One region of the Massilia sp. CCM 8734 genome, then DNA from elsewhere that is predicted to be linked to it. Evidence: predicted binding sites of a transcription regulator. Region 1 holds the regulator's gene; the other holds the start of a gene.
What was found. Region 1 encodes NrdR, which represses ribonucleotide reductase genes. Its sites were predicted from a motif close to CACNANATNTNGTG; they were not measured.
Positions count from the first base shown of each region.

Region 2: the regulator NrdR is predicted to act here: its motif matches at 4,844-4,857, upstream of F2P46_RS07920 (ribonucleoside-diphosphate reductase subunit alpha).

Region 1 is NZ_WHJI01000007.1:72,303-80,286, forward strand. Features, by position in the region: gene F2P46_RS08900 (pilus assembly protein) at 1-261, opposite strand, end outside; gene F2P46_RS08905 (PilX N-terminal domain-containing pilus assembly protein) at 258-878, opposite strand; gene F2P46_RS08910 (PilW family protein) at 885-1,832, opposite strand; gene pilV (type IV pilus modification protein PilV) at 1,829-2,407, opposite strand; gene nrdR (transcriptional regulator NrdR) at 2,566-3,033, opposite strand; gene glyA (serine hydroxymethyltransferase) at 3,068-4,315, opposite strand; ZMP/ZTP riboswitch at 4,418-4,528, opposite strand; gene F2P46_RS08930 (SDR family oxidoreductase) at 4,659-5,405, shown strand; gene ybgC (tol-pal system-associated acyl-CoA thioesterase) at 5,639-6,043, shown strand; gene tolQ (protein TolQ) at 6,073-6,762, shown strand; gene F2P46_RS08945 (ExbD/TolR family protein) at 6,775-7,209, shown strand; gene tolA (cell envelope integrity protein TolA) at 7,215-7,984, shown strand, end outside.
Region 2 is NZ_WHJI01000006.1:81,661-89,644, reverse strand. Features, by position in the region: gene F2P46_RS07940 (inner membrane protein YpjD) at 157-960, shown strand; gene F2P46_RS07935 (PP0621 family protein) at 957-1,223, shown strand; gene F2P46_RS07930 (ATP-binding protein) at 1,227-2,957, shown strand; gene F2P46_RS07925 (sigma-54 dependent transcriptional regulator) at 2,954-4,396, shown strand; gene F2P46_RS07920 (ribonucleoside-diphosphate reductase subunit alpha) at 5,093-7,984, shown strand, end outside.

The sequences.
Region 1 (7,984 bases):
GTAACACAGGCGCGGATTGAAGTAACCGGGATAATCGGTCGCGTTCGCATACTCGCCGCGATAGGCCGCGCCGGCGTCGTCGAACGTGAGCGACAGATTGATCAGCAGGTTAGGCGGCATCTGGCCCGGTGCGCCGAGCACGCCGTCGGGTACCTGCAACAGCGGCGGCGCGGCGCCGGCCGCGCAGGTCCAGCAAGCGAGCAGCAAGGTCAGCAGTGCAGTGAGTAACGGCGCCCGCAAGCGTTGAAGGATGGCGTTCATGCCCCCTCCTCCGGCGCCGCCTTGAGGTAGAAGGTTTGCAGCACCACCCGGGTCGCATCGAGCGCGCCGAAGCCGACCGCCGTGATGCGATAAAAGTTGCTTGGCGGACGGGCGGCATCGGCCCCTGCCTGGGTGTGCGGCAACAGTTCGATGAGGTAGCGCGGCGCTCGCAGCGGCAGCGTGCCCTTGCCCGACGGCAGCTGCGCACCGGTAAAGCGGCCGTACGCCACGCCAGCCGCCGGCCTTGCGTCATTGCCCGACAGATCGGCATGCTGCCACGCCGCCTGCCCCGGCACGTGCAGGCACAGGCCGGCATTGAGCTCGCGCTCGGCCCCGCAGCCGTCGACAAAGCCGAGCGCATTGCCACGCGAAAACAGTGCCGCGCGCTGGGATGAGGGATCGCTGCCGCCCTCGATATCGTGTTCGGCGTCGGCCAGCGCGGCCTCGGCCGCACCGAATGCGATCTGGCGGTCGCGTTCGTGGCGCGCCGACTTTTCGCTGCTCAGCGCGCTACGGGCGGCGGACACGCCGAGGATCATCAGCGCCAGCAGCACGAACAGCGCTGTCAGCAGCACGGCGCCATGTTGGCGGTCACTTCGGCAAGGAAGGGTTGGCATGGCGTTTCACAGGGCCGCGTTGCGCATTACGATGGTGGTGGCGAAGATGCGCCGCTCGCGCCAGCGCTGCGCTGGCGGCAGGCGTGCTTCGTCGATGCGCGTGCCTGGGTCATCGGCGCCGCTGTAGCCGGGGCCGAACAGCTCGTAGGCAAGCGGTTCGCGCCCGCCGGCGCCGCCGGGCGCGCCATGCAGCAACAGCGCCACCCTGACGCTGGCCACGCGCTTCCAGTGGGTTTTGCGGCGCAGGTCGCGCTCGCGCTCTGCCGGGGTGGCGCCGTCGAGTATCAGGGAGGCGTCCAGCGCGTTGACGGCCGCGGCGGCCAGGTAGCGGTCGGGCAAGCCGTCCCCGGGCTCGTCGGTGTCGAGCCCGTACAGGACCTGGAAGGTATCGACCCCGCCCACCAGCGCCTCGCTGCGCCAGCCCTTCTGGCCACGGTATTTGCAGCGCAGTTCGGCGTCGCCGGCGGCATCCGGAGCGACATAGAAAATGCTCCAGCCCTCGTTAGCGGCGCCGACCGCGAAGCCGGCGCAGCTGAGCACGCTGCCGTCGCCATCGGGTCCGGCTCCCGCGCCGTCGAAGCGCAGCGCCAGCACGTCGCTGCCGTTGACGCCGCCCGGTCGCGCGGCGGCGATGCCAGGCCCGCCGCCCGCCAGCACATGGTTGTCCAGCCCGCCGATGCGGGCGGCCGTCGCGGCGGACGATGGCGGCGCGCCTTCGCGCTCGAGATCGACCCAGGCACTCTGGCGCGCCGCCCGTTCGATGGCCTCGAGCGCGAAGCGGCCGGCGTCGTCGGTCTGCGCCAGTGCGTTCTGTGCGGCGTAGCCGGACTGGGCGGACACCAGCAGCGCCGCAGCCGCCAGGGTCACCAGCAGGCCGAGCACCAGCGCGACCATCAGTTCGACCAGGCCCAGGCCGGCCTGGCGCAGCCATCGCAAAGCGGGGCGCGCCCTCACGGCGCCCCCGTGCCCAGCATCACCGCCAGCGCTGGAGCGGAGGACGCGGCGGCGCCCGGCCCGGCGCGCTGCGCGGAGCGGACATGCCAGCCGAGCTTGATGACCACCGGCGCCCCGGCCGCGCCGGCGCATTCCCACGCCAGCGCCTGGCCCGCATCGTCCCACACGACGGCGTCGCGGCACACCGCGATACGCCCGCCCGGAAAGCCGGCGTGCAGCGCGGCCACCGTATCGGCGATGTCGAAGCGCGCCAGTTGCGCACTGTCGCAACGACCCGCCCCGTAGCACTGGGAGGGCGCGGGCGGCGGCGCGCCCTCGCCCGCCTCGTAGCGCAGTTGCAAATAGGGATTGATGGCGTCGTCCAGGCGCATTTGCGCGGCATTGGCGCGCATGCGTTCGGCCAGGCCGCTGGCCAGATGCATCCCGCGCGACATCAGGCTCGACTCCTGGCGGGTGCGCAGCGCCGCGACCTGGGTGCCGAGCGCGCCCAGGATGCCGATGGCAAGCAGCACCAGCGCCACCAGCACTTCGATGAGCGTGAATCCGCCGGCGACATGATTTCGCAATGCGCGCATGACTCCCCCGCAACGTTGAACGACGCGCCCGGTCATGCCGCCGCAGCCTGTCAGCCAGGGCTGCAAGGTCGGTGGTGGTGTGATCTGGATCGCTTGGGAGCTACGTTAACAGTGCTGAGGGCAGGCGCGCATGGCCTGCCTCAAGAGTGTGAGCTGAACTATTTACGCGGTTTGCGCTCGTGACCTACTTCGGCAATAGCTTCCTGGAACTCGGCCAGGTCTTCGAAGTTTTTATACACGGACGCGAAACGGATGTAGGCAATCTTGTCGAGGCGTTTCAGTTCCTGCATGACCAGCTCGCCCACGTGGCCGGTATCGACCTCGCGCTGTCCGCTGGTGAGCAGTTTTTCCTCGATCGACGCGACGGCCTGATCGATGGCCTCGGCCGACACCGGCCGCTTGCGCAGCGCCAGCATCAGGCTGCCGCGCAGCTTGACCGAGGCGTACTCGGTGCGGCTGCCGTTTTTCTTGACAATGATCGGCATCGACAATTCGATCCGTTCATAAGTGGTAAAGCGCTTGTCGCACTTGACGCAGCGGCGCCGGCGCCGGATCGAATCGCCCTCCTCGGATACGCGCGTATCGAGGACCTGCGTATCTTCATGCTGGCAGAAGGGACATTTCATGGGGCCGGGGCTGCTGCTGTGAGTGTCGCTTAGATCAAGCCGCGTAGACCGGATACTTGTCGGTCAGCTTCTTGACTTCGGCCTTGACGCGCTCCACGACTGCCGCGTCGTTCGGATTGTCGAGGATGTCCGCGATCAGGTTGCCGACCGTGGTGGCGTCTTCTTCCTTGAAGCCGCGCGTGGTGAAGGCCGGGCTGCCGAGGCGGATGCCGGACGTCACGAACGGTTTTTGCGGATCGTTCGGGATGCCGTTCTTGTTGCAGGTCATGTGGGCGGCGCCCAGCAAGGCTTCGGCTTCCTTGCCGGTCAGGTTCTTGGCGCGCAGGTCGACCAGCATGACATGCGACTCGGTGCGACCGGACACGATGCGCAGGCCGCGCGCGATCAACGCCTTGGCCAGCGCGTCGGCGTTCTTGACGACCTGTTTCTGGTACTCGGTGAACGACGGCTCCAGCGCTTCCTTGAAGGCAACGGCCTTGCCGGCGATCACGTGCATCAGCGGGCCGCCCTGGATGCCGGGGAAGATGGCCGAATTGATGGCCTTTTCGTGCTCGGCCTTCATCAGGATGATGCCGCCGCGCGGGCCGCGCAGCGACTTGTGCGTGGTCGAGGTGACGAAGTCGGCGTGCGGCACCGGGTTCGGGTAGACGCCAGCGGCGATCAGGCCGGCGTAGTGCGCCATGTCGACCATGAAGTACGCGCCCACTGCCTTGGCGACCTTGGCGAAACGCTCGAAGTCGATTTTCAGCGAAAACGCCGATGCGCCGGCGATGATCATTTTCGGCTTGTGCTCATGCGCCAGGCGCTCCATGGCGTCGTAGTCGATGTCTTCCTGCTCGGTCAGGCCGTACGACACCACGTTGAACCACTTGCCCGACATGTTCAGCGCCATGCCGTGGGTCAGGTGGCCGCCTTCGGCCAGCGACATGCCCATGATGGTATCGCCCGGCTTGAGCATGGCGAAGAACACGCCCTGGTTGGCCTGGGAGCCGGAGTTCGGCTGCACGTTGGCCGCTTCGGCGCCGAACAGTTGTTTGACACGGTCGATCGCCAGTTGTTCCGCGATGTCGACGAATTCGCAGCCGCCGTAGTAGCGCTTGCCTGGATAGCCTTCGGCGTATTTATTGGTCAGCTGCGAGCCCTGGGCTTGCATGACGGCCGGCGAGGTGTAGTTCTCGGACGCGATCAGTTCGATGTGATCTTGCTGGCGTGCGTTTTCCTTCTGGATCGCGCCCCACAATTCCGGGTCAACATGGGCGAGCGTGTGTTCTTTTGAAAACATGAAAAAACTCCAATCGATAAGAGTGCGAGGCACCTGATTGCAAGGATCGAATGAGGGGAGCCGTCGGAAATGGAACAGGCAGCCTCATCGTGCGCTTCCATCGGTGGCTGCCCAGGCGAACGGCTGATGAAATCTCACGTTCCCCGGTGGATGCCCACCTTTCGCCGCCAGGCAGCAATGCGCCGCGACTTTTCGCCAGTTACGTGAGACGTAATGGAGCCCAAATTGTAAGTTAAGTCCTTGAATAGGGCAAGGAATGGGATTGCCTAAATGGCAGGTAGCGGCCAATCGGGTCACTTGGGCTACAATCCGGCACAGCTTTGCACTTCTCCAGGACACCACTATGATCGTTTTCATCACCGGCGCCTCGGCCGGCTTCGGCGCCGAAATGGCGCGTACCTTCGTCAACAACGGCCATCAAGTCGTCATCAGCGGGCGCCGCAAGGACCGCCTGGATGCCCTCGCGGCCGAGCTGGGCGACCTGGCTTTGCCGATCGTCATGGATGTCACCTGCAAGGAGTCGATCAACGAAGCCTTGTCGATGTTGCCGCAATCGTGGCGCCAGGTCGATGTGCTGATCAACAATGCCGGCCTGGCGCTGGGCACCGAGCCGGCCCACGAAGCCCCGCTGGCCGATTGGGAAACCATGATCGCCACCAACTGCACCGGCCTGGTGACGATGACGCGCGCGCTGCTGCCGGCCATGGTCGAGCGCGGAAGCGGGCTGATCATTAATCTGGGATCGGTGGCCGGCAACTACCCTTACCCGGGCGGCAATGTGTACGGTGCGACCAAGGCATTCGTGGACCAGTTCACCCTGAACCTGCGCGCCGACCTGGCCGGCACGGGCGTGCGCGCGACCAACCTGGCGCCGGGCTTGTGCGGCGGAACCGAGTTTTCGAACGTGCGCTTCAAGGGCGACGATGAGAAAGCGGCCAAGGTGTACGAAGGCACGCAGCCGCTGACGGCCAAGGATATCGCCGCCACCGCGTTCTGGATCGCCACACTGCCGCCGCATATCAATATCAATACGATCGAGATGATGCCGACCTGCCAGGGGTTCGGGCCGTTTGCGATCAAGCGGACGTAACTTTCGTCGTTACCGGCACGGCCGGGAACGACGAGGGTATGGGCGGGAGCTGCGGCCGCGTAACACGACTACTCGCCCATGTAAGCGATTGTTACAGAACTTGGCACTTCGCCATGGCTCACGTCTACTTGTGCGCCATCCGGGCCGCTGGGCGCCATCTTTATGTACGCTTGCGTACATTTACAGCAAAAAACCGCGTAAAATGTTTCCGATATTCACTTATGGCAAATGAAATGCCCTCAGTATTCAGTTGGCCGGTACGGGTCTATTACGAAGACACGGACGCCGGCGGCATCGTCTTTTACGCGAACTACCTCAAATTCTTCGAACGCGCGCGCACCGAATGGCTGCGTGCGGCCAACGTCGGCCAACAGGCGCTGCGCGACGAACACGGCGCGATTTTCGTCGTCAAGAACGCCAGCATCGACTATCACGCGCCAGCCCGGCTTGATGATGCATTAAACTTGACATTGAGTATAGAAAAACTGGGGCGCGCATCGGTCCAGTTCCTCCAGCAAGCCTGGCACGGCGACGTATTGCTGGCCAGCGCGACGGTCAAAGTGGGCTGCGTCGACGCGGTCACCCTGCGTCCACGCGCCCTGCCCGACGCTACCGCTGCTAAAATGCGTGCCGCCTGACACTTCACACCTAGAAAAATCCAACGCCAATGAATGCAGCCCAAGACCTTTCCTTTATCGCCCTGATCGGTAACGCGCACTTGATCGTGCAATTGATCATGGCACTCTTGCTGGGCCTGTCCATCATGAGCTGGACCTATATCTTCCGCAAGGCCTTCGCCGTGCGCGCCGCCCGCCAGCAGACCGAACAGTTCGAACGCAGCTTCTGGGCCGGCGGCAACCTGCATACCCTGCACCAGAACGCCAGCACCACGCGCGAACAGAGCGGCGCGCTGGCGCGCATCTTCGAAGCCGGCATGGGCGAATTCATCAAGGGCAAACAAGCGTCCCCGCAGCGCGATCCGCTCGACACCGGCGCCGTGCTCGACGGCGCCCGCCGCGCCATGCGCGCCGCCTTCCAGCGCGAACTCGACGCCCTCGATTCGCACCTGAACTTTTTGGCATCGGTCGGCTCGGTCTCGCCGTACATCGGCCTGTTGGGCACCGTGTGGGGCATCATGAACGCCTTCCGCGGCCTGGCCAACGTGCAGCAGGCGACCCTGGCCGCCGTGGCGCCCGGCATTGCCGAAGCGCTGATCGCGACCGCCATCGGCCTGTTCGCGGCCATTCCGGCCGTGGTCGCCTACAACCGCTTCACGCACGATATCGACCGCCTGGCCATCCGCTTCGAGAGCTTCGTCGAAGAATTTTCGAACATCTTGCAGCGCCAGTCGCGCTGATCGGAGGCACTCATGGCATCGTTTTCCAGCAGCCTGCGCGGCGGACGCAAACGCAAGTTCAAGTCCGAGATCAACGTCGTCCCCTACATCGACGTGATGCTGGTGTTGCTGATCATTTTCATGGTCGTGCCACCGGCTAACAGCCCGAGCGTGATCAACCTGCCGAGCGCGGAGAAATCCGCCCTGCCGCCGGACGACTACATCCAGATCGTGTTGAAACCGAACGCCAGCCTGAGCATCGGCATCAACGGCAAAAACAGCGCCGCGGCCGAGGAATTGCCGAACCGTAACGCCGTGATGCGCCGCCTGCGCACCTTGCACGCCGAGCATCCGGAATACCCGGTGATGATCGCCGGCGACCGCGACAGCAAATACGACGACGTGATCCAGCTCGTTTCCGAAGCGAAAAAAATGGGCATCAACCGGGTCGGCCTTGCCACCAAGTGAAGACGATGGCGCCCCTCACTCCCGCCGCTAATCCGGGCGGCCCCTACACCGTGCCGCCCGAGCCGAGCCGCGTCCCCTCGGTCGTACTGGCGCTGGCCGTGCACGCCGGTCTGTTGCTGTTCCTGTGGGCTGGCATCAACTGGCAGAACGTGGCGCCGACCACAACCGAGGCGGAACTGTGGGACCCGCAAGTGCAAGACGCTGCGCCCCTGGCCCAAGCGGAACCGCCGCCGCGCGTAGTGAAAGCGGTGACGCCGCCCAAGCCGGTCGAGAAACCAGTCGAGAAACCGGTCGAGAGAGCGGTCGAAAAACCGCCTGAGAAGCCGGTGGAGAAGCCGCCCGCCGTCAAGCCGCCCGATATTGCGCTCGAACGCGAGAAGAAACTCAAGCAACAAAAACTCCAGCAGGAGCAGCGCCTGGCCGAGGAAAAGCTCAAGCTGGAACTGGCCCGCAAGGAATTGGCCGAGCAAAAGAAACGCGAAGAGAAAAAACTCGACGACCAGAAAAAACTGGCCGATCAGAAGAAGCTCGACCAGAAAAAGCTCGAACAGCAAAAGCTCGAGCAGCAAAAACTCGAGCAGCAAAAGCAGGAACAGGACAAGCTCGCGGACAAGCAGGCCCAGGACAAGGCGGCCAAGGCCGACAAAGCCGCCAAGGACAAGAAACTGGCCGAGGAGCAGAAAAAACTCGACAAGCTGCGCGACGCCGAAATGCGCCGCATCACCGGCGACACCGGCGGCAATGGCGATGCCGACAAGCGCAGCGCACCGAAAGG
Region 2 (7,984 bases), on a different contig from region 1:
CAAGGTCGGCGTCCAAGGCCGGCGTCCAAGGCCGGCGTCCAAGGCCGGCGTCCAAGGTCGGCGTCCAAGGTCGGCGCCCGACGCCGCGTTACGCATGGCCGCCATCGATTCAAACGCCGTCCCCGCCGGCAGGCGCCGATAGTGTAAACTTGCACAATGCAGACTTACTTACTTATCGCAGCGGCGCTGCTGTACGCGGTGTGCGCCCTTCTTCCCTCGCCCCGGGGTTCGCTCATCTCCGCCGTCACGGCCGTGGCCTGGCTGCTGCATGGCGCCGCCCTCTGGCTCGACATGATGGCGCCCGGCAGCGTGCGGATCGGCTTCGCGCTCATGATCTCGGCCGCGCTGTGGATCTCGGTGGCGGCCTACTGGATCGAAAACCGCAATTTCGCGCTCGACGGCTTGCGCCGCCTGGTGATGCCGTGCGCCGCCGCCGCCGCGCTGCTGCCGGCCGTGTTCCCGGGCAGCGTGCTGCTGCTCGAAGGGCGCGCGCCGGCGTTCGGCTGGCATATCGCGGTCGCCATCCTGGCCTATAGCACCTTGACCATCGCCGCCTTCCACGCGGTCCTGATGGCGCTGCAGGAAACGCGCCTGCATGCGCGCAACCCGCAAGCCGGCTGGCTGGCCAGCGCGCTCGACCAGCTGCCGGCCCTGCTGACCATGGAAAAATTGCTGTTCCGCCTGATCTGGATCGGTTTCGTGCTGCTCAGCCTGACCGTGCTGTCGGGGATCGTGTTCTCGGAACAGTTGTTCGGCACCGTGCTCAAGTGGGATCACAAGAGCGTCTTTGCGCTGCTGTCGTGGTTCCTGTTCGCCGCGCTGCTGGCCGGGCGGCGCTGGCGCGGCTGGCGCGGCAAGACCGCGCTGCGCTTTACCCTGGCCGGTTTCGCCACCTTGGTGCTGGCCTATGTCGGCAGCCGTTTCGTTCTTGAAGTAATTTTGCACCGGGGCCTGGCATGATGCGCATTCTGTTCTGGATCGGCTTGATCGTGCTGGTCATCGCGGCCATTCGCAGCAAGATTCGCGGCAAGCTGCGCGAGATGACGCCGCCGCCCGGGCACCCCGGCTACCCCGGCGCCGGCCCGCAGGCGCCTTTGATGCGCGAACTGGGCGCCACCGTCGAGTGCGCGCACTGCCATGTGTATTTCCCGGAGTCGGAAGCGGTCACGGCCAACGGCCGCGCGTACTGCAGCCCCGAGCACGCCAACCTGCCGCCGGCCTGACCGATGTCGTTCTGGAGCGGCTTGTCGGCCGAGTCGCGCGAGACATTCTGGCGCTCGCTGCAGGCGCTCTCCGCCACCCGCATCGTCATTTCGCTGGTGCTGCTGGCCTACCTGATGTTCGAGCGCCGCGATGCGCCGACGGCCGGCCACTATCTGTATACCGAAACCTGCATCGCCTACCTGGTCATGTCCGGCGCCTTTGCGCTGGCTTGCCTGTACGTGCGCACCCGCTTCCTGGCGCAGGTGGTGGTGCAGATCGCGGTCGACATCGCGGTCATCTCGGTACTGTACATGGCCGGCCAGGAGGGCCGCGGCAGCCTGGTGATCCTGTACCTGTTCCCGCTGGCCGGGGCCGCGATCCTGGCGCCGCGCGTGCTGGCCCTGTTTTCGGCCGCGCTGGTCACCATGTTCCTGCTGCTCGACTCGGTGTACCAGATGTTCATGGGCACGAACGGCATGCCGGTCACCCAGGCCGGCCTGTACGGCGGCGCCTTCTTCGCCATCGTGATGGTGGTCAGCCGCCTCGCCGCCAAGCTGATCCGGCAGGAAGAACTGGCCGCGCGCCACGGCGCCGATCTGCAGATCCAGCTGGCGATCAACCAGATCGTCATCGCCGACGTCGCCGACGGCATTCTCGTGGTCGACCGCGACGGCCACATCTTTGCCGGCAACCCGGCCGCCCAGCAGATGCTGGGGCTGGCCAACGGCGACAGCGGTTTTTCCCTGTCCGAGGTGGCGGCGCTGGAACCGGTCGCGTTTGCGTTTTCCGAGTGGCAGCAGCAAGTCGGGCCGGCTACCGTGAGCGGGGCTCCGCGCGCCGCCTTCGTGACGGTCAAGCCGTATCGCGACAGCGGCGGCGGCCACGCCGGCACGGCCGCCTGGAGCGGGCGGCGCGACCTGGCGGCCCACCTCAAGCTGCGCTTTGCCCGCGTCGACACGGTCGAGGAGGCCTCCGAGCGCTGCGTGATCTTCCTGCAGGATGTCACCGCCATCGAAAACCAGGCCCAGGAACTGAAACTGGCCTCGATGGGACGGCTCACCGCCAGCATCGCGCACGAGGTGCGTAATCCGCTCTCGGCCATCGGCCACGCCACCGCCCTGCTGGCCGAAGACTTGCACGAGCCGGGCCAGGCGCGCCTGCTCAAGATCGTCGGCGACAATGTGGCGCGGGTCAACCGCATGGTGGAAGACATACTCCAACTGTCGCGCAAGGTCCAGCCCAATAGCGAACCGTTGTTGCTTGGCCCGTTTTTGAGTGAGTTGAAGACCGAATTTGATGAAACCCAAGGGGTTGCCAATGATATAGTGTGGCTAGGCAACACCGGAGCCGTGCCAGTGCGTTTCGACGCGCTGCACCTGCGCGAAGTGGTGATCAACCTGCTGACCAATGCGCTGCGCTACGCCAGTGGCGGGGTGGGCAGTATCCGGGTGTACGTCGTCACCGATGCGGCCGGCGGCATGGAGCTGCACGTGCAGGACGACGGTCCCGGCATCACGCCGGACGTGCGGGCGCACCTGTTCGAGCCGTTTTATACGACCTCGAGCAAGGGGACCGGGCTGGGGTTATATCTGGCGCGCGAGCTGTGCCTGAACAACGCGGCGATGCTCGATTACGAATACCGCTTCGATGCCAGCGGCGCCGGCGTACGGGCGGCCAGCGGCCGCTTTGTGATTTCGTTCGCGCAGCCGCTGGGCGCGCGCGGCGCTACTGCTAACAGAAAGGCAACAACATGACATCACCCCGCGTACTGGTCGTCGATGACGAGGCCGATTTACGCGAACTGCTGGAAATCACGCTGGTCAGGATGGGGCTCGATGTGGACAGCGCCGAAACGCTGCGCGAGGCGCGCGCCTTCCTGGCGCAGAACGATTACGCCCTCATCCTGACCGACATGCGCCTGCCCGACGGCCTGGGCCTGGAACTGGTGCAGGAAGTGGGCGCCTCCAACAAGTCGACCCCGATCGCGGTCGTCACCGCTTACGGCAGCGCCGAAAACGCGGTGGTGGCGCTCAAGGCGGGCGCCTTCGATTACGTTTCCAAGCCGGTGGTGCTGGACGACTTGCGGGTGATGGTGCAGTCGGCCTTGCGCCTGTCGGCGCCGGCCAGCCAGGCCGGCAGCCCGGCGGCGGCCGGCACCGCCTCGCGCCTGATCGGCGAATCGGCCGTGATGCAGTCGCTGCGCAAGCAGATCGAGCGGCTGGCGCGTTCGATGGCGCCGATCGCCATTACCGGCGAGTCGGGCAGCGGCAAGGAACTGGTGGCGCGCGAAATCCACGCGCGCAGCTCGCGCGCGGGCAAGCCTTTTATCGCGGTCAACTGCGGCGCGATTCCCGAAGCGCTGATGGAAGCGGAGTTTTTCGGCTACCGCAAGGGCGCGTTTACCGGCGCGGCCGACGAGCGCGACGGATTTTTCCATGCGGCCAACGGCGGCACCCTGATGCTCGACGAAGTGGCCGACCTGCCGTTGGCGATGCAGGTCAAGCTGCTGCGCGCGATCCAGGAGCGGCGCGTGCGCAAGATCGGCGCCACCAGCGAGGAGCCGGTCGACGTGCGCATCATCAGCGCCACGCACCAGAACCTGGCGCAGTGCGTCGAGACCGGCAAATTCCGGCAGGATCTGTTTTACCGCTTGAATGTGATCGAACTGAGCGTGCCGCCGTTGCGCGAGCGGCTCGACGACCTGGGCGTGCTGGTCGGCGGCATGCTGGCGCGCCTGGCGGGCGCGGGGCAGCCGGCCGCGCTCGGGCCGCAGGTGCTCGACACCTTGCGCACGTATTCGTTTCCGGGCAATGTGCGCGAACTGGAAAATGTGCTGGAACGGGCGCTGGCGTTTGCCAATGACGGCGTGATCGAGGTGGGCGACTTGTCGCTCAAGGGCGCGCGGGTGGCCGAGCAGGCGCCGGCGGCCGAGGCGCTGGCCGCGCCTGTGGCGCAGGTGGCGCCGGCGCCGCCGGAAGGCGCCGCGCCGCTGGCCCGGTTCAGCCCTGGCGCCCCGGCCGAGCTGCCCAGCAGCCTGCCCGATTACCTGGAACAGGTCGAACGCGAGATCATCTTGCGCGCGCTGACCCAGACCCAGTTCAACCGCACCCAGGCGGCCATGCTGCTGGGGATCAGTTTCCGGCAGCTGCGCTACCAGATGCAGAAGCTCGATATCCAGGAGCCGGAGGGGTAGGCGGCTCGGCCCCGAATTGCCTTGTTTGCAGGTGCATCGCTGTTCGCGCCTCACCAGTTCAACTTTACCTGGCGAACTCGGAGCCGTCTCCCCCGCGCAGGCGGGGGCCTATACCACATATGAGCAGAGGTGCTATGGACCCCCGCCTGCGCGGGGGAGACGGTGAATGTGCCGGTGAAGCGCTCGCGAGCGACAAACTTGGGTTCCCGCCGATTCCGACGCCCGCTCCCCCCCACGGTTTATAATACTGCCCCGCGACCCGAAAACGGCAAGCGTGCGGGCGTGCGGCTGCCGCAAAAAATGGCAGCCGTTAGTACCTGCTAACCGGGCAGTCCTTCCTGTGGCCTGACTCAAAAAAGTCAAGCGAAGCACAGGAAAATATTGCTACTTAATTCTATTGCCACTCCCGGAGTGAGGTACTACAATTAGTCCCAGAATCGAGCAATCGACTAGATATAGTGGTTTTTAGCGCTCTGCCACCGATTGGTCGGCCCCTTAATACAGTACGGCACGCAGCACGGCAAGTCTAGTTCTTAACGCACTCAACCCACCATCGCGCGTCACGACGCCGGCCTCGGATTCCAGGCCGGCGGGGTAGTTTTTTTGTTTTTACATTTGTTGGGGACGGTTGATCGACGCCGTCCACTTGATAACAACCGGCGGCAGACCAAAGCCCGCCGCTCCAGGAGGTCCCACATGCAAACATCCCAAGATTCTTCGATTAACCAATTGCACGTCACACCTGGAGCAGCCGCTCCGGCCTCGGCCACCAGCGCCGCCGCTGTCGCCTCCCGCGGCGACTATCGCATCATCCGCCGCAACGGCGCCGTCGTCGCATTTGAACCATCGAAGATCTCGATCGCCGTCACCAAGGCCTTTTTGGCCGTGAACGGCGGCCAGAGCGCCGGTTCGGCGCGCGTGCGCGAACTGGTCGAGCAACTGACCGAGAACGTGGTGTCGGCCCTGATCCGCCGCCAGCCATCGGGCGGCACGTTCCACATCGAAGACGTGCAGGACCAGGTCGAACTGTCGCTGATGCGTTCGGGCGAGCATGACGTGGCGCGTGCCTACGTGCTGTACCGCGCCAAGCACATGGAAGAGCGCCGCCTGCAGAAGGAGGCGCAAGGCGGTTCGGCCGACGTGGCCGCCCCGCAAATCCACGTGCTTGAAAACGGCCAGCGCCGCCTGCTCGACATGAACCAGGTGCGCGACCTGATCGCCGCCGCCTGCGTCGGCCTGGAAAAACACGTCGACGCCGACGCCATCCTGGCCGAAACGGTCAAGAACCTATACGACGGCGTGCCGGTCGAAGAGCTGCACAAGTCCGCCATCCTGGCTGCGCGCGCGCTGATGGAAAAGGACCCGGCTTACTCGCAGGTCACCGCCCGCATTTTGCTGCACACCATCCGCAAGGAAGTGTTCTGCGAAGAAGTGCCGCAAGCCAAAGCGGCGGCGCACTATATCGAGTACTTCCCGAAATACATCGCCAAGGGTATCGAAAACGAGCTGCTGGACCCGGTGCTGGCCACTTTCGACCTGGCCAAGCTGGCCAAAGCCCTGGTCGCCGACCGTGACTTGCAGTTCGGTTACATCGGCCTGCAAACCCTGTACGACCGCTACTTCCTGCACGTGCGCGACGTGCGCATCGAAATGCCGCAGGCGTTTTACATGCGTGTCGCCATGGGCCTGTCGCTGCGCGAAGAAAACCGCGAAGCGCGCGCCGTCGAGTTCTACAACCTGCTGTCGTCGTTCGACTTCATGAGCTCGACCCCGACCCTGTTCAACTCCGGCACCCTGCGCTCGCAACTGTCGTCGTGCTACCTGACCACCGTCTCGGACGACCTGGAAGGCATCTACGACGCGATCAAGGAAAACGCGCTGCTGGCCAAGTTCGCCGGCGGCCTGGGTAACGACTGGACCCCGGTGCGCGCGCTCGGCGCCCACATCAAGGGCACCAACGGCAAGTCGCAAGGCGTGGTGCCGTTCCTGAAAGTGGTCAACGACACCGCCGTGGCGGTCAACCAGGGCGGCAAGCGCAAGGGCGCGGTATGCGCCTACCTGGAAACCTGGCACATGGATGTGGAAGAATTCCTCGACCTGCGCAAGAACACCGGCGACGACCGCCGCCGCACCCACGACATGAACACGGCCAACTGGATTCCCGACCTGTTCATGAAGCGCGTGATGGAAAAGGGCGACTGGACCCTGTTCTCGCCATCCGAAACGCCCGACCTGCACGACAAGGTCGGCAAGGCTTTTGAGGCGGCCTACACCGGCTACGAAGCGAAAGCGGCCGCCGGCGAGATTCGCGTGTTCAAGAAGATCGCCGCGCTCGACCTGTGGCGCAAAATGCTGTCGATGCTGTTCGAAACCGGCCACCCATGGATCACGTTCAAAGACCCATGCAACATCCGTTCGCCACAGCAACACGTGGGCGTGGTGCACAGCTCGAACCTGTGCACCGAGATTACCTTGAACACCAACGAGTCCGAAATCGCGGTCTGCAACCTGGGTTCCGTGAACTTGCCGGCGCACATGAAAGAAGGCAAGCTCGATCCGGTCAAGCTGCAGAAAACTGTGCGCACCGCGATGCGCATGCTCGACAACGTCATCGATATCAACTACTACGCCGTCGAAAAAGCGCGTAATTCGAACATGCGCCACCGTCCGGTGGGCATGGGGATCATGGGCTTCCAGGATTGCCTGCACATGATGCGCGTGCCTTACTCGTCGAACCAGGCCGTGGAATTTGCCGATTCGTCGATGGAAGCGGTGTGCTACTACGCCTACCTGGCCTCGACCGAGCTGGCCGAAGAGCGCGGCCGCTACGAGTCGTACAGCGGCTCGCTGTGGGACCGTGGCATCCTGCCGCAGGATTCGGTCAAGCTGCTGGCCGACGAGCGCGGCGGCTACCTGGAAGTGGACATGTCCTCGGCCATGGACTGGACCGTGGTGCGCGAGCGCATCAAGCAGTTCGGCATGCGCAACTCGAACTGCGTGGCGATCGCCCCGACCGCGACCATTTCGAACATCATCGGCGTGTCGGCCTGCATCGAACCGACCTTCCAGAACCTGTATGTGAAGTCGAACCTGTCCGGCGAATTTACCGAGATCAACTCGTACCTGGTGCGCGACCTCAAGGCCCGCGACCTGTGGGATGAAGTCATGATCGCCGACCTGAAGTACTTCGACGGCTCGCTGGCCAAGATCGACCGCATCCCGCAAGACTTGCGCGACATCTACGCCACCGCGTTCGAAGTCTCGCCGAGCTGGCTGGTGGAAGCGGCCTCGCGTCGCCAGAAGTGGATCGACCAGGCCCAGTCGCTGAACATCTACATGGCTGGCGCCTCGGGCAAGAAGCTGGACGAAACCTACAAGCTGGCCTGGCTGCGCGGCCTGAAAACCACGTATTACCTGCGCACCATCGCGGCGACCCACATGGAAAAGTCGACCTCCAAGACCGGCGCGCTGAACGCGGTGGCGGTGGACGGCGGCATGTCGGCCCACGCCATGGGTGCGGCGGCCGATACGGCGGCCAAGGCGGCGGCGGCGACGGCGGCATCGGTAGCCGCCGCGGCGGCCGAGGAA